DNA from 2 places in the Marinobacter sp. EN3 genome. Region 1 is predicted to be linked to the other one. Evidence: predicted binding sites of a transcription regulator. Region 1 holds the regulator's gene; the other holds the start of a gene.

Region 1 (10,775 bases):
GCCACCCAGTGATTGGGGATCTTCCAGATTGGTCATGACCTGAATCAGGCCCATCACCGCGCCAATAATACCGATAGTGGGGGAATACCCACCCATGGCCTCATAGACTCTGGCCGACTCCAGATCGCGCTGCTCCCGGGTTTCCAGGTCGACTTCCATGATACTGCGAATGGACTCGGGCTCGGCACCATCAACCAGCAACTGCAGCCCTTTCCGGGCAAACGGCTCGGGCTCTCTCTCCGCAAGCCCTTCCAGGCCCAGCAGGCCCTGTTTGCGGGCTTTGACGCTCCAGTCGATGACCTTGCCAATGCCATCTTCCAGCGAGATGTAGGGCGGAATAAACACCCAGCGAACCTGACCGAAGGCACGCTTGAGCATCGGCCAGGAGGTTTGCAGGATGGTCGCCGCCAGAGTTCCGCCCACCACGATCAACCCGGCCGGGCCGTTGAACAGCGAACTGACAGCGCCTCCTTCCAGCAGATTGCCACCCAGGATGGCCACGAACGCCAGGATGATTCCGAGCAGGCTCAGAATATCCATCAGCTCACACCTTCAACCAGCCGCGCGCCAATATCCTCCAGCGCCAGAATCTCGTCGCTCAGTCCGGCTTTGGCCACAGCCATCGGCATGCCATAGATGACGGAGGATTTCTCATCCTGGGACCAGATCACGGAACCGGACTGCTTCATCATCCTGCAGCCTTCCTTTCCGTCGGAACCCATACCAGTAAGGATCAGACCCAGGGTTTTGCCTGGGAAGCTCCTGGCCAGAGAACCGAAGGTAACATCCACACAGGGTTTGTAATTCAAGCGGTCATCGCCCGGAAGAATCCGCACTTTTGCCTGCCCGCCGCGACTTTCAATCATCATCTGCTTGCCACCGGGCGCCAGCAGGGCCAGTCCCGGACGAAGCACGTCGCCGTCCTCGGCCTGGCGCACCTCAATGCGACACAACTTGTTGAGCCGCTCGGCAAAGGCCGGAGTGAAGCTGGCGGGCATGTGCTGAACCAATACGATGGGCGCGGGAAACGAAGCCGGTAACGCCGTGAGCACCTTTTGCAGCGCAACGGGGCCACCGGTGGAAGTGCCGATGGCTACCACACTGTAGTGCCTGGCGGCCGTTTTTCTGGTGGGTTTACGAACCGGCTCGGAGGTCGCAGGGTCTTTACGGGGTTCCGTCGTTACCGGGCGGTGCAGGCGCGAACCGGCGCGCTCGACAGGTTCACGGCGAGGTTCCGCAGCCGGTGCCGCCGGCCTCGGGGCCACAGGCGCCGATCGGGCACCCGGGCGGCTACCGGCCACATCCAGAATACGCTGGATAAGGATTTTCTGAAGTTGACTGGTGTCCCTGGCAATTTCCTCGAAGTTCTTGGGCAGGAAATCCACTGCCCCGGCTTCCAGGGCATCCAGGGTAACGCGGGCACCTTCATAGGTCAGGGACGAGAACATCAAAACCGGGGTGGGATGTTTGCGCATGATCTCGCGCACGGCAGAGATGCCGTCCATCACCGGCATCTCGTAATCCATGGTGATCACATCGGGGCGCAGTTTTTCTGCCAGCTCGACACCTTCCCGCCCGTTGGTGGCGGCGCCTACCACTTTAATCTGGCCCGAGGCCGTCAGGATTTCCGTCAGCCGTTTGCGAAAAAAGCCCGAATCATCCACGACCAGGACAGAAACTGTCATCCATTTCTCCTACACAATCCCGGAAATTCCTGCTCAGCCGTAGTGCTGCAGGAGGCTCGGCACATCAATAATCAGGGCGATACGGCCATCACCGGTGATGGTGGCGCCGGCCATTCCTGGCGTCCCCTGCAGGGCCCGGCCCAGAGGTTTGATCACCACCTCTTCCTGGCCAATCAGCTGATCAACGACAAAGCCGACCTGTTTGGTCCCCATGGCCACAATCACCACGTGCGCAATCTCCGGCTCGGCCTGACCTGCCGCACCGTGCACCAGCCAGCGCTTGATGTGGAACAGTGGGAACACTTTGTCCCGCACGACAATACACTCTTTGCCGTCGACAATGTTGGTCTTGGTCAGATCCAGGTGGAAAATCTCCACCACATTCACCAGCGGCAGCGCGAAAGACTGGTCACCAAGCATGATCATCAACGTTGGCATAATGGCCAGAGTCAGCGGCACCTTGATGATAATGCTGGTGCCCTTGCCCTGTTCGGACATGATATTGATCTGCCCATTGAGCTGGCCGATCTTGGTTTTCACCACGTCCATGCCGACACCCCGACCAGAGACATCGGAAATCTGGTCCTTGGTGGAGAAACCGGCCGCAAAAATCAGATTGAAGCATTCGTTATCGGTAAGGCGGTCTGCCGCATCCTGATCGTACAGGCCCTTCTCGACCGCCTTGCGGCGCAAGACATCAGGATTCATACCGGCGCCGTCGTCGACAATGGACAGCAGAATATGGTCGCCTTCCTGCTCCGCCGACAGAGTCACGGTTCCAGCGCGAGGTTTGCCGGCCTTTTCCCGTACGTCCGGTGCCTCGACACCATGATCCACGGAATTTCTCACCAGGTGCACCAGGGGATCGGCCAGAGCTTCAACCAGGTTTTTATCCAGGTCGGTTTCCTCACCGTGCATGACCAGATTCACTTCTTTCTTCAGACTGCGGGCCAGGTCGCGCACCACTCTGGGGAAACGGCCGAAAACTTTCTTGATCGGCTGCATCCGTGTTTGCATGACGGCAGCCTGCAGATCCGTGGTCACCACATCGAGATTGGCCACTGCCTTGTGCATGTGTTCGTCTTCGCTTTCGGAACCCAGACGCTGCAGGCGGTTACGCACCAGCACCAGTTCGCCCACCATGTTCATGATGTCGTCCAGGCGCTTGGTATCAACCCGAACCGTGGTTTCGCCCGCTGGTGCGGCCTCACGGGCAGGTGCAGGCGCAGGGGCCGGCTTGGAAGCGGCCTTGCTCTCGGCTTTGGCTTCCGCTTTCTTTGGTTCCGGGGCTGGTTCGGCCTTGCTTGATGGAGCCGGCGCAGGCTTGGGCTCACCTGCGGCAGCCCCCGCGCTTGGGCCTGCACCCTTGCCATGCAGTTCGTCCAGCAGGTTCTCGAATTCGTCGTCGGAAATCAGATCGGCGTCACCGGATGATTTCTCCGAGCCACCGCTGGTGTCGATATCTGCCTTGGGCGCTTCATCTTCCGCAGGCGCGCCGGCAAACTGGCCCTTGCCGTGGAGTTGATCCAGCAGGGCCTCAAATTCATCGTCGGTAATCTCATCACTGTCTGAGCCGCCGGCGGATTCTGCCGGGGTGCTCACCTGCTCGTTGCCGACCGGTTTCTGGCCATCGGATTTTTCATCCGCCAACGCGTCCAGCAGCTGCTCGAACTCTTCGTCAGTGATATCGCCCTGATCCCCTTGCTGTCCGACATCCGCAGACGACGGCTCCTGTGCCGGGGTTGGTGCTTCCACCGCCGGTGCATCCTCGGACTCGGGTTTGGCGAGTGCATCCAGAGCTTCAATCAGTTCGTCCGGCGCGGGCGTCGGTTCTTCCCGGTTGCGGACTTCTTCGAACATGGCATTAACGTTGTCCAGCGCCTCCAGCACCACGTCCATCAGGTCCGGTGTTACCTTGCGCTTGTGATTCCGGAGAATATCAAACACGTTCTCCGCAGAGTGGCAGCAATTAACCAGTGCCTCCAGCTGAAGGAAGCCTGCGCCCCCTTTCACGGTATGGAAGCCACGGAAAATGGCGTTCAGCAGATCGCTGTCATCGGGATGCTGCTCCAGATCCACCAGCTGCTCCGACAACTTTTCGAGTATCTCGCCGGCTTCTACCAGGAAGTCCTGCAGGATCTCTTCATCAGCATCTAACGCCATGCGTCACCCTCTTTATTATCAGAATCCGAGACTGGACAGCAGATCGTCCACATCGTCCTGTCCCGAAACTACATCTTCCCGCTCATCGGCCTTGATCTGGGGCCCTACCCCTTTTTCGGCCGATTCTTCTTTTTCTTCAATCTGATGCACTGTGCCGGTCAGTTGATCAACGTGGCTGGCCATCACCACCAGACCAAGAAGGTTGTCTTCCACCTCTTTCACCAACGCGGTGACCTTCTGGATAACCTGACCGGTAAGATCCTGAAAATCCTGAGCCAGAAGGATTTCCGACAGGTTCTGGTACAGACTGTCGGAGTCTGTCGTCAGGCCAGCGAAGAACTTGTCGATGCGACCGTAAAGCTCCCGAAACTCCGCAGGCTCCATTTCACGACGGCGCAGACGCTGCCACTCATCCCGCAGGGAAACCGCTTCATCCCGCATGGCGTGAGCCACCGGCATGCTTTCCTCAACCAGATCCATGGTGCGGTTCGCCGCCTGGCTGGTCATCTGAACCACATAGGCCAGACGGTCAGAAGCGTCGCTCATCTTCGACAGCACTTCTTTCTGCTCGGCATTACGCGGGTCTATCTGGAAGTTCCGGATTGCCTCATGGAGGCTGCGGGTCAGTCGCCCCACTTCCCGATACAGACTCTGATCGCGAACCTCGCTCAGTTCATTGATCAGGGTCATCGCCTTGGCATAATTCCCGGCGTTTACATTCTCGGCCAGGTCGGAGGCCTGCTTTTGAAGCTTCTCCGCCACCTCCGGATCAAGGCCCTGATGGTTCTGTTTGGTATCACTCATGGCGAGCCATCCGACCTCTGGTTACTGGATTCGTTCGAAGATTTTCTCGATCTTTTCCTTCAGCACGGCTGCCGTGAAAGGCTTGACCACATACCCGTTCACCCCGGCCTGAGCCGCAGCCACGATCTGGTCCCGCTTAGCCTCTGCCGTTACCATCAGAACCGGCAGGTTCTTCAGGTTTTCATCAGCACGGACAGCCTTCAGAAGGTCAAAGCCCGACATGCCGGGCATGTTCCAGTCAGTCACCAGGAAGTCATACTTGCCGCTTCGGAGCATGGGCAACGCGGTGTTGCCATCGTCTGCTTCATCCGTATTGGTGAAGCCGAGATCTCGCAGCAGGTTTTTGATGATGCGTCGCATTGTGGAGAAGTCATCCACAATGAGAATTTTCATGTTCTTGTCCAATGGGACCTCCAGTCAGTAACACCCGGAATTCATTCAGCCTTTTGGAAGTCTAGCAGGCTGCTACCTTAAGCGCTTATTGTGTGGTGTTTGCGCACGTTGTAAAGCATCGTTTACCAAAAGCTACACAGCTTGCTGAGAGAGAAACACAGCACCTGGCCGATCAGTCGTTGTCACCATCCCGCCACTCGGCCAGCCGGCTGCGAAGTCGCAACGCCGCCTGGCTGTGAATCTGGCTTACCCGGCTCTCACTGACCCCTAGCACCGCACCGATTTCCTTGAGGTTGAGCTCTTCCTGGTAATACAGGCTCAATACCAGCTTTTCACGCTCAGGCAACTGCTCAATGGCGTCTGCGAGACTTCGCTGGAAAGCGCCTGAAGCAATACCGTCCAGCGGATTATCACTCGCTTCTGCTTCTTCTATCGGCAGCTCGCCGGATTCATTGAGCTCATCAAGACTAAAAAGTCTACCGCTGTTAGCGTCGGCGAGTGAGGCATGGTACTCGTCCAGACCAATGCCAAGCTCTTCAGCTACTTCGGCATCCTGGGCCTCGCGCCCGGTACGATCTTCCACCTGCTTGATAGCACTGGCGATTCGCCGGGCGTTGCGATGCACTGAGCGGGGCACCCAGTCGCCTTTGCGGATCTCATCCACCATGGCGCCGCGGATGCGAATCCCTGCGTAGGTTTCAAAGGTGGCACCTTTGCCGGAAGAATAGCGCTGCGCGGCCTCCAGCAGGCCAATCATACCGGCCTGCATAAGGTCTTCCAGCTGCACTGATGGCGGCAGCCGGGCCATGAGATGAAGGGCGATTTTCTTGACCAGCGGCGCATGCTCTTCAATCAGGGCTGAAGGGCTCCTGGCGCCGGCCTGATGGTAAATTCCCAGATGTTTCGCCAATGTCATGTATCCGGTTTTCTTGTAGGACTGGATTCAGATCAGACTTCGACGAGCCGCTCCACGAAGAATTCGAGATGCCCCCTGGGAGAGGACGGCAAAGGCCAACTGTCCACTTTTTCGGCCAGAGCCCGGATAGCCAGCGAGGCTTTCGCCCTCGGATAGGCATCCAATACCGCTTTCTGTCTTTGGACGGCTTTCTTGACGGCCTCGTCGTAAGGCACGATACCTACATATTGTAGTGCCACATCCAGAAAACGCTCGGTGACCCGGGTCAGTTTTTCAAACAGATGGCGGCCTTCCTGCTCATTGCGGACCTGGTTTGCCAGGATACGGAAGCGGTTGGTGCCATAATCCCGGTTCATCAGCTTGATCAACGCGTACGCATCGGTAATGGAAGTAGGTTCGTCGCAGACCACCAGCAGAAGTTCCTGCGAGGCCCTGAGGAAGCTGACCACCGATTCAGAAATACCTGCGGCGGTATCCACAATCAGAACGTCAATCTGGTCGCCCAGCTCACTGAAAGCGTTGATCAGGCCGGCATGTTCCATGGCGCTGAGCTGGGTCATACGCTGGGTGCCGGAGGAAGCCGGTACAATCTTGATACCACCAGGGCCATTCACCAGCACGTCTTTCAGATCACAATCGCCGCTGAGTACGTCTTGCAGATTTCGATTAGCGGTAATGCCGAGCAACACATCGATGTTGGCGAGCCCGAGATCCGCGTCCAGCAAGACAACCCGGCGCCCCTTCTGGGCCAGGGCGATACCGAGATTGACCGAAACATTGCTCTTGCCGACACCGCCCTTGCCGCCGGAAACCGCAATCACCTGAACCGGATGTGGTCTGCTCATACTGTTATCAGTCTCTTACTACGTTCTTGTACGGGCACGCGTGCCGGTGTTTTATTCTGGTCGCCAACGAGGCTCAGGCACCTTCGGCGACTGTCTGTGCGCTCTGCACGGCCTTAAGCCGTTCTACGCCCAGGCGCACTAACGGAATGGCCTCCGCCCTCTGGAGATCTTCCGGTATCTTCTGGCCATCGGTGTACCAGGCCACCGGTAAGCTGGTCTCCATAACGAACCCGAGCGCTTCGCCCAAGGTCAGGGCCTCATCAATCTTGGTCATGATGCAGCCTGCAAGGCTTGCCATCTTATAGCAATGCCACACGGATTTCATGATACGTGGCTGACTGGTGGCGGAGACCACCAGATGTGTACGGATATTGTGATCGCTGCGAGCCAACTCCGCCAGTTGTTCCTGGTAACCGCGGTCGGCACTGGTCAGGCCGGCAGTGTCAATCAGCACCAGGTGTCGATCCGATAACTCATCAAGAATGTCATCCAGGGAATGGCTCTCATCCACCACACGCACGGGCACATTCAGGATGCGGCCGAACACGAAGAGCTGCTCATGAGCGGCCACACGATAGCGGTCGGTGGTCACCAGTGCCAACGAATCCGGACCATGCTCAAGCACGTAGCGGGCCGCCAGCTTGCCAATGGTGGTGGTTTTGCCAGACCCGGTTGGCCCGACCAGGGCATAGATACCGCCGGCATCAAGCCAGTCTTCGCGACCGGTACGAACGCCGGTCGCCAGCATTTTCAGTGACTGCTTCCAGCCGTCCTCCAGACGCCCGGCCCGGTGCCGACGGGACAGAGAGCCGGCCAGCTCCGCGCCCAAACCGAACTCCTGCAGGCGCTCGGCCAATCGTTGCTGAACTGCGCTGTTGCCGGTCGGCGTGGCAGTTGCAGCCTTACCACTGACCAGATCACGCAGAGAGCTGATTTCGGCACGCATACTGGCCAGTTCATCGGCATAGCCACCGGCGCCGGATTCGCTACCCGCAAACGGCTTTGCCAGCGCTTCATCACTGGGACGTGACGCCGGAAAATCGGCAGTCTCGAAAGACAAGGACGACGCCACGCCACCTGAGGCGCCACTTCCTGCGCGCTTTTCCCGAACCTCACGAATGCGACTGCGGGACCGGTTCAGCTCCTCTTCCAGCCGACGATGCTGCTCGGCCTGCATCTCTGCCAGCCGGGAGCCGTTGGTGGCTTCAACCGCCCTATCGCCAAGACGCTGACGCGCCATGTTTTCGTCGTAGTCGAGTGCCGTCACGATCTCAACACCACCATCAACCCGGCGGTTAGACAGAATAACGGCATCCGGCCCCATTTCGTGGCTTACCTGCTTCAGGGCCTCAGCCATGGACTGCGCAAAAAACCGTTTTACTTTCATGCTGTTTCATCCTCCCACCGGCAAGCACTCTGGCTCCCCGCGATGCTCCGTCGGTTTATTGACCCACAGAAGCGACTATCGTGATCTGTTTGTTATCCGGGATTTCCTGGTAAGAGAGCACATGCAAACGCTCTACCCCGTAGCTGGCAAACTTCGCCAGTACTGGCCGCAAGGGCCCCGAAACCAGCAGGATGGCGGGCTTGCCGAGCATTTCCTGGCGCTGCACGCTGTCCTGAAGGGATCGTTGCAGCTTTTCCACCATGTTGGGCTCAAGCACCAGACCAATGTCATCCTGACCGCCGGATTGTTGACTCTGCTGAACAGACTTCAGCAATAACTGTTCCAGGTCTGGATCCAACGTGATAACAGGGATTTCGGCGTCGTTGCCACAAATACTCTGAACAATCATCCGGCGCAGCGCCTGGCGGGCTACCGTGGTCAGTACTTTCGGGTCCTGACTCTTTGGATGCACGTTCACGATGGCCTCGGCAATGGAGCGCATATCCCGCACCGGCACTTCTTCTTTCAACAGGTTCTGCAAAACTTTCAACAGGATGCTGATGGAAATCGTGGTCGGCACCAGTTCCTCCGCCAGCTTGGGCGAAATCTTCTCCAACTGGTCCAGCCACTTCTGGGCTTCTTCGTGGCCAATCAGTTCATGAGCGTGTTTCTGCAGGATCTGATTCAGATGTGTCGCCACCACGGTACTCGCATCCACCACGGTGTAACCCAGGGTCTGGGCCTGATCCTTCCTGTCGGACTCAATCCAGATGGCGTCCAGGCCGAAGGCGGGGTCCTTGCCGGCAATGCCTTCAACTTTGCCAAACACCTGCCCCGGATCAATGGCCAGCTCCCGCTCCGGATGGATCTCGGCCTCGGCAATGGTCACGCCCATCAGGGTAATCCGGTAGACGTTCGGCATAAGATCCAGGTTGTCGCGAATGTGCACCGAGGGCATGAGGAAGCCCAGATCCTGCGAAAGCTTCTTACGAACCCCCTTGATCCGACTGAGCAATTGTCCACCCTGGGATTTGTCTACCAACGGAATCAGGCGGTAGCCTACCTCCAGCCCGACAATGTCCACCGTGGCCACGTCATCCCATCCGAGCTCGCGGGTTTCTCCCGGCGCCGGCAGTGCCTGCCCCTCGCCACCCGGACGATCCGGAGAGATTTCCGCACCCTGCCGGGCCGCACCACCAGCCATGCCGCCACGGCCAACAAAACCACCTTCATCCTCAACCGTTTGCTGCTGTTTCTTCCAGATAAACCAGGCTGCGCCAGCGGCCAGCAAACCAAGGCCGAGAAACGCGATGTGGGGCATCCCCGGAATCAGGCCAAGCAGAATCAGGATACCGGCCGCAATGCCCAACGCTTTGGGAGCGCTGAACATCTGCTGAATGATCTGGCCACCCATGTCCTGGCTGGAGGTGACCCGGGTAACCATGATGGCGGCAGACGTGGAGAGCAACAGCGAGGGAATCTGGGCAACCAGACCATCACCGATGGTCAGTAACGCATAGCGCTCCATTGCCAGACCAAAATCCAACCCGTGCTGCATCATGCCGATAGCCACACCACCAACGATGTTGATCGCCAGGATCAGCAAGCCTGCAACGGCATCGCCTTTCACAAACTTCGAGGCGCCGTCCATAGAACCGTAAAAGTCCGCTTCCTGAGCGATTTCCGAACGGCGTGACTTCGCCTCGTCCTGATTGATCAGCCCGGCGTTCAGATCGGCGTCAATCGCCATCTGCTTGCCCGGCATGGCATCCAGAGTGAAGCGGGCACTGACCTCAGACACCCGGCCGGCACCTTTGGTGACAACCAGGAAGTTGATGATCATAAGGATGGCGAAAACCACCAGACCAACAGCGTAGTTTCCCCCAATCAGGACTTCACCAAAGGACTCGATGACTTTACCGGCAGCATCACCGCCCTCATGGCCGTTCAGCAATACAATCCGGGTGGACGCCACGTTCAGGCCCAGCCGCAACAGGGTGGCCACCAGCAATACCGTGGGAAACGAGGCAAATTCCATCGGCCGCATGGCGTACACACAGACCAGCAGAATGACGATGGACAGAGTGATATTGAAGGTGAAGAACACATCCAGCAGGAACGCAGGCATGGGCAGAATCATCATGCCAAGCAGCCCCATCAGCATCAGGGGGATGCCGAGGTTCCCCCGCGTCAGGGATTTGACGTTGTTAAGGACTAGAGCTCTGTCCATGCCGGGTCTGTCTCCACGTATCTGTGCCTGCGGGCATTTTCCGGGTCGAAAATCTGACACCAGGGGTCGCTTTCCGGGTGGTATCGCAAGAACCGTACCAGCCCTTGCAAAATTTGACGTCTGCGCACCTTTCAACGCCTGACGCAGCGGCCCAGATACGGTATCCTTTCGCCATTTGCATTATCCCGATTCAAGCCAGAAACCCGAACACACAGGTGACCCCATGCCGATCCATGAAGTGAAGCACCCTCTGATCCGCCACAAGCTCGGCCTCATGCGCCGCGCCGACATCAGTACCAAAAACTTCCGAGAGCTGGCACAGGAAGTTGGCGCGTTGCTGACTTACGAGGCC
Region 2 (10,775 bases), 540 kb from region 1:
AACCAACCTCTGGATGGTTGGCGCGGTTTCTTCATCCGAATAGGGACGGATTGCGTCAAATTCCTGCATGCAAGCCCTGTTGTTGTTCGCAGCGTTGATCACAGTGTACGAAAGGGGCGCTATTGTATCCTTTCTCTTGCCGGTTTGCCTCCACCCGAATGGCCAGTTGACCAAACATCCGGAAGGATCTGGTAGAATCGCGCTGCTTAATCACTCCGCCACGGGCCGACCACTGAATGTACATGGACCAGGACTTCGACCAACTCGCCACTGAACCACCCACCGCTGCGGGCCGAAATCCGGAGCAGGTTCTGCACGAGGTCTTTGGTTACGAGAGTTTTCGGCCCCTGCAGGGGGATATTGTCCGGGAAGTGGTCAACGGCGGTGATGCCCTTGTGTTGATGCCCACCGGGGGCGGTAAATCCCTGTGTTACCAGGTGCCCGCTCTGGTCCGGCCCGGCACCGCCATTGTGATCTCACCGCTGATCGCGCTTATGCAGGATCAGGTGGCGGCGCTACGCGAGCTTGGAGTGAGAGCGGCGTTCCTGAATTCCACCATGGATTTCGAACAGGCCCGTGCCACCGAATACGCCCTGGCGACCGGCGAGCTGGACCTGCTCTATTGCGCGCCGGAACGGCTGATTCAGCCGCGAACCATTGAGCTGCTGCATAACGCGTCCCTGTCGTTGTTTGCCATAGACGAGGCTCACTGCGTCTCCCAGTGGGGGCACGATTTCCGGTCCGACTACCTTCAACTGAGCATGCTGGCCCAGGAATTTCCCGGCATCCCCCGTATCGCACTGACAGCGACCGCTGATGAGCGCACGCGAAAAGAGATTGCTGAACGGCTGTCGCTGACAAACGCCCGGCATTTCATCAGTGGCTTTGATCGCCCGAACATTCAGTATCGGATTACACCAAAGACCAACGCAAACAAACAGTTGTTGGATTTTATTAAAGCAGAGCATGAAGGTGATTGCGGTATTGTCTATTGCTTGTCCCGAAACAAGGTCGATGCCACCGCCCGATTACTGAGCAGCAAGGGCTATACCGCACTGCCCTACCATGCCGGGCTGAGCGCCGAAGACCGCGCCCGCAATCAGGAGCGCTTTCTCAGGGAAGACGGCGTTATTGTGGTGGCAACCATTGCCTTTGGCATGGGCATCGATAAACCTGATGTGCGTTTTGTCGCCCATATGGACCTTCCCAAAAGCCTGGAAGCCTATTACCAGGAAACGGGCCGGGCGGGCCGGGATGGCAAGCCGTCCACCGCGTGGATGGTGTATGGCCTGCAGGATGTCATCAAACTCCGGCAGATGCTGGAGGCCTCTCAGGGTAACGATCAGTTCAAGCGGGTTGAGCGACAGAAACTGGATGCCATGCTTGGGCTGTGCGAAGTGACCCAGTGCCGGCGACAAGTTTTGTTGCATTATTTCGGAGACAATCTGGAGACTCCCTGCGGAAACTGCGATACCTGCCTGAACCCTCCGGAAACCTGGGATGGCACGGTGGCGGTGCAGAAGGCCCTCTCCTGCGTGTACCGCACCGGCCAGCGTTTTGGCGTTAACTACGTCATTGATGTACTTCGCGGGTCAGAGAATGAACGAATCCTGCAATCCGGCCACCAGGCGATCACCACCTATGGCATCGGTCAGGAACTGTCAGCGAACGAATGGAAGTCGGTATTCCGGCAACTGGTGGCGAACGGATACCTGCGGGCAGACCCTGAGGGCTATGGCGCGCTTCAGCTAACCGAGCGCTGCCGCCCCCTGCTCAAGGGCGCACAGGCGATTGAACTCCGGAAAGACCCGGTGGTCCGCAACACCGCTGGTGGTAAGTCATCAACGAGCCGCCGTAGCGGCCAGAACGTGCGGGACCAGATTACCGACCACGCCGGGTGGGATGCGTTGCGGGCCTGCCGCAAAGAGCTGGCGGACAAGCAGGGCGTGCCGCCCTACGTGATCTTCCACGACACAACCCTGTTCGACATGCTTGAACGCCGCCCTTCCACCCTGGAGGAGCTGGCCGAGGTCAGCGGCGTGGGCGCCGCCAAGCTGGAAAAGTATGGCGATGTTTTCCTGCAGGCGCTACGCTCTATCAATCCTGAGGCTTGAACCCCTTCTTGCGCACCCGGTAATGGGCGATGGAGGTGGCAACGTGGTTGCCTTCTTCATCTCTCAGAATGCCTTCCAGAGTAAATTTAGCCCTACCGGTGGCGTCTGCATCGGCAAGGATGGCAGCCACCGCCTCTGGTGGTAGTTCAAATTCCACGGTCACATCTGAATTGGCCGGCTGCAGAAACTCCAGAGTCATTTCCTTCAGAATTGGCGTATAGGCAGGGCCAAGGTCGAAGAGGGTCAACACCCCACCGGGAATCTCCGCCACCAGGAAATAGGCGCCAGCATACAGGCTACCAAAGTGGTTTTTATTGCCCTTGAGGCGCACGCGGGCTTTGACGTAGCCCGGGCGAAGCTCCTCAACGCTGAAGTGATTACGTGGCGCGAACGGTATCGCCATACCAATAATGCGGTTAACCGCAGCATAACTGCCGGTCTTCTTGAGCCATTCCAGCGGTTGCAGCAGCGTCGCCTTGGGGTCACTGGAGCTTACCCATTGGCCGGCGGTGCCAATCAGAGAATCAATAAGAGCCATAAAGCCATATCCTGAAGTACAGAAAAGGCGATCTTTACAGTCAGATACGGCTACTTCAAGAATCTTTTACAGTTTTTTTGAAACCTGTACGTTTCGAATAACGCTTTCTGATCTAAGCTGTAGCCAATGTCTGTAACGTTACCGTTGCTTGCAGCCGGATAACAGGGAAAGGGCACGCAGTTGTACACATTCAATAAAATGATAACGCGCCTCTGGCCAGTTCTGGCGCTTGCGGCGTGCATTCACGTTCAGCAAACGGCTGCGTCCGAATCCAAATCGGCTCCCACACGAGACTACATACTCTGGTACCGCAACTACGATAACCCGGCCATTCGCAATCTGGTTGAACTCGCATTGCGCAAAACCTCGGAGTACGGTGAGTTCCAGATTATCCGCAGCGAAGAAATAAGCCAGGGGCGCGCCCTTCGGGAATTGGCTAACCCTCGGAGCCGGATTCTGGATATTGCGAACGTGGCGACGTCAGAAGAGCGGGAAACATTTCTGAACGCCATTCCGGTACCTGTGGACGGCGGACTGCTCGGATTCAGGGTATGCCTAGTGTTGCCGGAACAGCTCAATCTGTTTGAGGGGGTATCCAGCCTGGACGACCTGCGCCAGCGAGATATCCGTATTGGCCAGGGCGCACACTGGCCAGACACCCCGATTCTCGAAGCTAACGGCATTACCGTGATCACCCACACCCGCTATGAAATACTCTTTGGTATGCTTCGCAATAAACGCTTCGACTGTTACGCCCGCGGTGTGAGCGAAGTGCTGTTCGACCTCGAACATAACAAAGCCGACGACCTGGTAATCGAGCCAAACATCCTGCTGGCCTACGCCATGCCATCCTACCTTTTTGTGGCCCCGGACGATCACGAAACCGCGCAACGCCTGCAACTGGGTCTGGAGCGAGCGATCCTGGACGGCAGCTTCGCGGTGTATCTGAAAAACTGGTTTGGCAGAGCGGTATCATCACTGGGCCTTGATCGGCGCACAGTAATCACGTTGGAGAATCCGTATCTTAGTGAAGAATCCAGATATGTCGGGCGTCGAACCCTGGAAAACCTGGAGCGCCGCGTTGAGCTACTGAGTGTCGGAGACTAGCGGGCCATCCCTGGCCGCCACGAATTACACCCGGAAACGGGTTACCTTGTCATTCAGCACACTGCCGATAGTCTCGATGTGGCCACTGTAAACATCGTTCTCGCTGGCCGCCTTGGCCGCTTCCTGGCCCTGGTCAGCAATGCGGGTGATGGACGCATTCAACTCTTCGGTCACCGATGTCTGCTCCTCGGAGGCCGTGGCGATCTGTGAGGTCATCTGACTGATGGCGGTAATCGCCTCCACAATCCGGTTCAGAGACTCCATCGCATCCTGCGCTTTCTCCATACTCACGTTGGATACCGCCGTAGAGGCTTTCATAACGTCTACCGCATCGTTGGCGCCTTTCTGCAGCCGCTCGATCATGTTGTTGATTTCTTCGGTGGAAGACTGGGTACGCTGAGCGAGATTCCGAACCTCATCAGCCACCACCGCAAATCCGCGTCCCGCATCCCCTGCCCGCGCCGCTTCAATGGCCGCGTTCAGTGCCAGCAGATTGGTTTGTTCCGCAATGCCCTGAATGACTTCAAGTACAGTCGTAATCGACGAAACATCCTTACCAAGGGTGTCGATAACCTCGGCGGCGGCGTTTATTTCACCCACCAGCTTCTGCACCGCATCCCGCGAGGCGGTGACGGTCTCCAGGGAACCCCGGCTTTCCTGGTCTGCATTCTCTGCAGCTTCCGCAGTTTGCTGGGCATTCTGGGCAATCTCACCCGCCGCCGCGGACATTTCGTTAATTGCCGTCGCGATCATGTCGATCTCATGCTGCTGGTTTTCAACACTGGAGCGACTGTCGCTGGACGTCTGTCGGAGCGACTTTACGTTCTCCTCCAGTTCGTCGCTGCCCTCTTTTACTTCTTTTACAACCTGCTGGATGTTCTCAACAAAGCTATTAAAGCTGCGCGCCAACTGCCCAAACTCATCAGACGCAGAGTCATCAAGACGCTTGGTAAGATCCGCATCTCCGGAAGCGATGCGAGACATGGCGCCATTAAGCCTGCGAACCGGCGCAAGAAGGAAGCTTATCGCAAAGTAGAGCAAGACAAGCGCAACAATCAGCCCTACCCCGGCGATGATCAGGCCCATAGTCCGAGCCTCGACGATGGGAGCACTGATCAGGTTTTCATTCACGAACGTAACCAGGTACCAGTCCACGGCCCGGGCTTCGCTGATGGGGTGAAAGCTGACACTCCACTCGGCACCCTCGCTCTCAAATCCCTGCAGAGAACCGTCCAGAACCGGCTGCTGACCGATCATGCCGCTGATGTTCTTGCCAACAATCTCGCTGTTGGGGTGAAACAGGACCGTGCCGGAATTGTTGATTAACGCCGCATAGCCCGTCTCTGCCAGGGTAATGGTCGATAGCATCTGATCGATTGTGTTGAGACTGATATCCATACCGGCCACGCCAACATAATTGCCCCGCTTGATTGGCGCCATGGCGGAAATAATGGTCTCGTCCGAGGTTGCATCCAGGTACGGATCGGTAAACGACGCCTGCCCCAAACGCTGGGCTTTCTGGTACCAGGGGCGTACCCGGGGGTCATAATCGGGTGGAAGCGTGGCTTCTACTTCGGCACTTCGCATCAGCATGCGGCCATCTTCGGTGCCGGCGTACACGTCCTTGATGTTGCCACCTTCGGTCATGGCTTCCATGAGAACGCGGGCGTTATCGTCGTTGCGAGTCCGTTCCAGCGCCTTCGCCGTCGCTTCCGCCATATCCAGGCGCGTATTGAGCCAATCGGCAATACTCGACGTACTCTGGGCCACTGCATCGCTCATCAGCGCGCTAACGTAGCGATCGGTCGTTGAGCGGAGCCGAATATCGTTGGAAATTGTCAGGGCGCCCATAATCAACACGATCAGGGAGCCAATTGCGATCAGCAATTTCTGGGCGAATGATAGGTTCAAGCTGACGGTCTCCAATCAGGGTCAAAAACAAATTGCATTTATCATTTAGTGTAGTCGAAACATACTTACTAACGGCAGATCCTGCGAAGTCTTGAACACTCTTTGCTAGAATGCTGAGATCACAGCACATTCGCCAGACACGACAGGGAGAACCCTATGGCCCATGAAGAGCTCCACCTGAATCTGCGTAACCTGACCCTTGATGACTACGGCCAGTTGCAAGAGTTGATGGATCGGGTTTACGACGACATTGGTGGCGCGTGGCCAAAAGAAACCATCAAGGCTCTGGTAGAACAGTTTCCGGATGGCCAGATCTGTATCGAAGACAACGGCCAGTTGGTGGCGGTGGCGCTCACGGTATGCGTGAAATACGAAAGATTCAGCAACCCTCACGCCTACGACGACCTGATTCTGCGTAACGAGAAAATCTGGCACAACCCCAACGGCGATTCGCTTTACGGCCTGGATGTGTTTATAGACCCCGAATACCGGGGCTATCGACTGGGGCGTCGCCTGTATGAAGCACGAAAAGAGCTCTGTCGTTCCATGAACCTGCGGGCCATCCTCGCCGGAGGGCGGATTCCCAGCTACTTCAAGTACGCCGAGCAATACACTCCGGAAGAATACATTCAGCGCGTTGATCGCAAGGAAATCTACGACCCGATCCTGACGTTCCAGCTTTCCAACGATTTCCAGGTTACCCGGCTGATGCACAAATACCTGCCGGAAGACCAGAAATCCCTCGGATATGCAACGTTGCTGGAGTGGAGAAACATTCTCTATACGCCTCCCTCATCGGTACTCAACGTCAAAAAAACCCAGGTGCGCATGGGGGCGGTGCAGTGGCAGATGCGGGAATTCACCTCGGTGGAGGAGGTGCTCAAGCAGGTTGAGTACTTCGTGGACGCACTGTCGGATTATAAAAGCGACTTTGCCCTGTTCCCGGAATTTTTCAACGCGCCGCTGATGGGGCTGACCGACCAGATGGATCAGACCCGTGCCATTCGGTTCCTCGCCGGCTTTACCGAACAGTTCCGCAACGAAATGTCGGAAATGGCCGTCAGTTACAACATCAACATTATCACCGGCTCCATGCCGCTGATTGAAGATGACCGGGTCTACAACGTCTCATACCTGTGCCACCGTGACGGTCGTGTAGACGAGCAGCGCAAGGTCCACATCACCCCTCACGAACGTCGCGACTGGGTTATTGAGGGTGGTGATAAATTCCAGGTATTCGATACCGATGCCGGCCGTGTCGCCATCATGATCTGCTACGACATTGAGTTTCCGGAACTGGGCCGTATCGCCGCCAGTCAGGATGTGGACATTATCTGTGTCCCCTTCTGGACCGATACCAAGAACGGCTATTTGCGCGTGCGCCATTGTGCCCAGGCCCGGGCCATAGAAAACGAGTGCTACGTGGTGATTACCGGCAGCGTGGGCAACCTGCCGAAAGTGGAAAACCTGGATGTTCAGTACGCCCAGTCTTCGGTATTCTCGCCGTCGGATTTCGCATTCCCTCATGATGCAGTGATGGCAGAAACCACACCGAACACCGAAATGATCATGTTTTCAGATATGGATCTGGAAAAGCTCAAACTGGTCAGAAACGAAGGTTCTGTCACCAATCTGAAAGATCGACGTGTTGACCTTTACGAGCTGAAAACCCGGTAATGGGCAGATTTGGCCCCGCACAGGGGGCCAAATCCTGATTATTTCCATGAACGGGCTGCGGTAGATAGCTGACGGCATTGCCAAAAGTTTCTGGCCCGTCTATTGTTTAATTAATGTTCAGTATATATCTGGCCGACCTCAATAGCAGAGCAAGCGTTCCATGAACGAAGAACTACCGGACCTGGTCGCGCGTTTCCGAATCCGACACGGCATTTTTCGCAAGGAAACCGTGGAAGCGCGACTTTATGAACTCGACAGTTACGGCTGCGTGATGAAAACGGACAAACTGTTTGAACCCGGGGATACCGTGGTTCTCGACCTTGTTATGGATATGCCGTTTGAAGAAATCCGTGCCGAAGGCCTGACCGGCCTGGTTACCGAAAAGAGAAAACACTGTAGCAACTTCTTCTACTCACTTGATTTTGTTGAGCTAAATGCTCGAGACGAATCGCCGCTCTCTGACAAACTGCGGCGCATAAGAGAAGTTGTTCTCAAGAAACAGAGCCTGAAATCCCGGCGTGGGTCGAGTCCCGCTTCCGGTATGCGACAAATGGCCTGATGCCCGTTCACTTCACCCGCACTTCCCTTCCGTAAGGAGACACTCCATGGCAAAGAAAGCCAAGCCAAGCGTTGATAAGATCGTCAAGAAAGTAAACAAAGAGTTCGAGAAAACATCCGCCCAGATCGAAGGGCTGATTAACGACGCACTGAAGCAGTTCGACAACCTGCAGAACCAGGTTCAGGAGCCGGTACGCAAGCTCCTGAAAGACATGGATGAGCTGCGTGATCGTGAAATGAAGCGCTTTAACGACGAATTTGAGCGCCGCATGAATGAATTCCACGAACTGCAGTCGGCATTGCTGGAGCGCCTGGGTATCGCTTCAAAGGAAACTGGCAAGTCAGTGTCCAAGTCCGGCGAATCAACCTCGAAGGCCAGTGGTACCAAGAAAGCGGCTCCGGCCAAGAAAACCGCCGCTGCCAAGCCGGCCGCCAAGAAAACGAGCACTGCCAAGCCCAAGGCCGCAGCTCCGAAGAAATCGGCCAAGCCGGCAGACAAGTCTGACCTTACCCGCGTGAAGGGCATTGGCCCGGCAACCGCAAAGAAAATGAAAGAGGCTGGCATTACCTCCATCGACCAGATTGCCAACCCCAGCGATGCGGACAAGCAGAAGCTGGAAGCATTCAAGAGCCTGAAAGGGTTCAGCGAGTTGTCTGCCGAAGCGAAAAAGGTACTCTGAAACCTATCTCGCAACCCCATGGCTTGAAATAAGGGGTAGGCCCGTCGGCCTACCCTTTTTTGCATCTGACCAGGGCGAGTTCCAGGCTTTCCAGTTCGCTCTCCGGGGTAAATCCAGACGCAAGGGCATTTACCTTCGCTCGCAGTTCCGCCAGGAATTCCGCGTCGGTTTCCGCACGTAACATCAGGCTCGCCAGTGCTTTATCGTCTTTAACCGGAAAACAGCCGGGATAGTCATCGCCCAGCAAACCACGGTTGCCGGGAATATCAGAGGCAAGAATCGGCAAGCCCGCCCGACAGGCTTCCGACACCACATTCGCCCCACCCTCCATGATGGAACTGATCACCATAAGATTACTCACGGCCATCAGGTGCTCCAGCTTTGGCTTGTCCAACTCACCCAGATAATGAAACCGGGGATTGGACCGGCTTTCTTCCAGCGCCTTTTCCCGCCACGCCTCGTTGTGGGCCTTGCCGGCGCAGGAAACCACAATGCGGGATTGCTCAGGAAGGTGGTAGCAGGCCCAGGCAGCACGCAGAGAATCCTTTTCGTCACGCAGATGGCCAATAACGCAAACGTGGAACTGGTCCTTTTCTGCCCGGGCGCTACCCGCCACTGACGGCTTGGGCGCGGATTGCCGCAGGCACAGCAATTTGTCGTGGTAGCGTTCGGGAATATCCTCGGCCACCAGATCATGCAGCCCGATCAACAGATCAGCGGCGTCCATGGAGGCCCATGTGATGTCCGGAAACTCGTGCTGAAAGCGGTATATGTCTGTGCCGGTAAGTACCACGATCAAAGGTTTCTCGGGCCATGTTTCCCGGTACCGCTTAACCGCGTCAGCACTTCGCCAGGCGTGCAGGGCAATCAGGCAGTCCGTTTCCTGGCGCTGGTATTCTGTCACCACTTCCACCTGATGACTGGCTGCTTCCAGCAGACTCTGCCAACGCAGTGCGGTGGCCCGATTACCTGCTTTCGAATCCGGGCCGGCTGGAGTTACTATGGTCAATCGCATGGCGTTCACTTGTTCTGTTTTTGAAAAATTCTGCCTGTGGCACTGCGCCAGGTAAAGCCTTCCCTCGTATACCGGTTCAGACTTGATGGAAATCACGTTATCCTGACTGGGTTTTCAAGTAGATGGCAACGTTTTTCACCAAACCCCACCTCGCAAAGGAATGATTCATGATGGCAATCAGCAACCTCAGAAAATGGCTGGCGACGGGCCTGCTTTCGCTGGCAGCGGCAACCACCGTTCAGGCAGACACTTTCGTATTCACCGCCATTCCGGATGAAGATGAAACCAAACTGGTCGAGCGCTTTCGTGGCGTGGCTGACTATCTTCAGGAGCAACTGGATGTTGAGGTGCGTTACATCCCGGTGAAATCCTACGCCGCTGCGGTATCGGCCTTCCGCAACAACCAGGTACAACTGGCGTGGTTTGGGGGCTTGTCTGGTGTTCAGGCCCGTCGACTGGTTCCGGGTTCCGAAGCCATTGCTCAAGGCGTTGAAGACGAAGCCTTCGAGACCTACTTTATCGCCAACACGAGCACTGGAATTCAGCCGGCCGACAGCCTGGATGAGCTGGAAGACGAACTGCGCGGCAAAACCTTTACCTTCGGTTCAAAAGGTTCGACCTCGGGCCGCCTGATGCCGGAGTTCTACATTCGGGATGTCTTCAATGAAGCGCCGGATTCCCTGTTCTCCCGGGTTGGTTTCAGTGGCAACCATACCCGTACCCTTCGCCTGGTCGAGGCCGGAACCTATGAAGTGGGCGCCCTGAACTTCCAGGTTTGGGAAAAAGAACTGGAAAACGGCAACATCGATACTGATTCCGTTCAGGTAATCTGGAAAACACCTTCCTACCCGGATTATCAGTGGACCATCCGTGGCGATGTCGACGAGCGTTTTGGTGATGGCTTCAAGCAGAAGGTCACCGAAGCCCTGCTGAAGCTGGACGATCCTGCCTTGCTGGAGAGCTTCCCCCGCTCCGGCTTCATTCCGGCGTCCAATGACGACTACGAGCCCATTCGTGCAACAGCGGAAAACATCGGAATTCTCGATTGATGTCAGGCTTTGATTTCCATGGCCTGACCGCCAGTTTCGATGGAGAGCGGGTTATCGGCCCGCTCTCCTTCCGAATCAATGAAGGGGAACACGTTGGTCTGGTTGGCAAAAGTGGTGCCGGCAAAT

What was found. Region 1 encodes FliA, which starts transcription of late flagellar genes. Its sites were predicted from a motif close to CTAAAGTTTNNNNNNNNNNNGCCGNTAA; they were not measured.
Region 2: Q675_RS19980 (methyl-accepting chemotaxis protein) is a predicted target of FliA. The motif match lies at 5,739-5,766, and genes of this name have one in related genera.

Annotation. Positions count from the first base shown of each region.
Region 1 is NZ_AXCC01000001.1:634,917-645,691, forward strand. Features, by position in the region: gene Q675_RS22505 (flagellar motor protein) at 1-540, opposite strand, end outside; gene Q675_RS22510 (protein-glutamate methylesterase/protein-glutamine glutaminase) at 540-1,685, opposite strand; gene Q675_RS22515 (chemotaxis protein CheA) at 1,719-3,848, opposite strand; gene Q675_RS22520 (protein phosphatase CheZ) at 3,867-4,652, opposite strand; gene cheY (chemotaxis response regulator CheY) at 4,674-5,057, opposite strand; gene Q675_RS22530 (RNA polymerase sigma factor FliA) at 5,218-5,961, opposite strand; gene Q675_RS22535 (MinD/ParA family protein) at 5,994-6,806, opposite strand; gene flhF (flagellar biosynthesis protein FlhF) at 6,880-8,193, opposite strand; gene flhA (flagellar biosynthesis protein FlhA) at 8,249-10,423, opposite strand; gene upp (uracil phosphoribosyltransferase) at 10,647-10,775, shown strand, end outside.
Region 2 is NZ_AXCC01000001.1:98,915-109,689, forward strand. Features, by position in the region: gene Q675_RS19960 (1-acyl-sn-glycerol-3-phosphate acyltransferase) at 1-69, opposite strand, end outside; gene recQ (DNA helicase RecQ) at 243-2,114, shown strand; gene Q675_RS19970 (YiiD C-terminal domain-containing protein) at 2,098-2,652, opposite strand; gene Q675_RS19975 (transporter substrate-binding domain-containing protein) at 2,851-3,759, shown strand; gene Q675_RS19980 (methyl-accepting chemotaxis protein) at 3,784-5,670, opposite strand; gene Q675_RS19985 (bifunctional GNAT family N-acetyltransferase/carbon-nitrogen hydrolase family protein) at 5,827-7,347, shown strand; gene Q675_RS19990 (hypothetical protein) at 7,508-7,906, shown strand; gene Q675_RS19995 (helix-hairpin-helix domain-containing protein) at 7,953-8,585, shown strand; gene senB (selenoneine biosynthesis selenosugar synthase SenB) at 8,635-9,600, opposite strand; gene Q675_RS20005 (putative selenate ABC transporter substrate-binding protein) at 9,768-10,649, shown strand; gene Q675_RS20010 (ATP-binding cassette domain-containing protein) at 10,649-10,775, shown strand, end outside.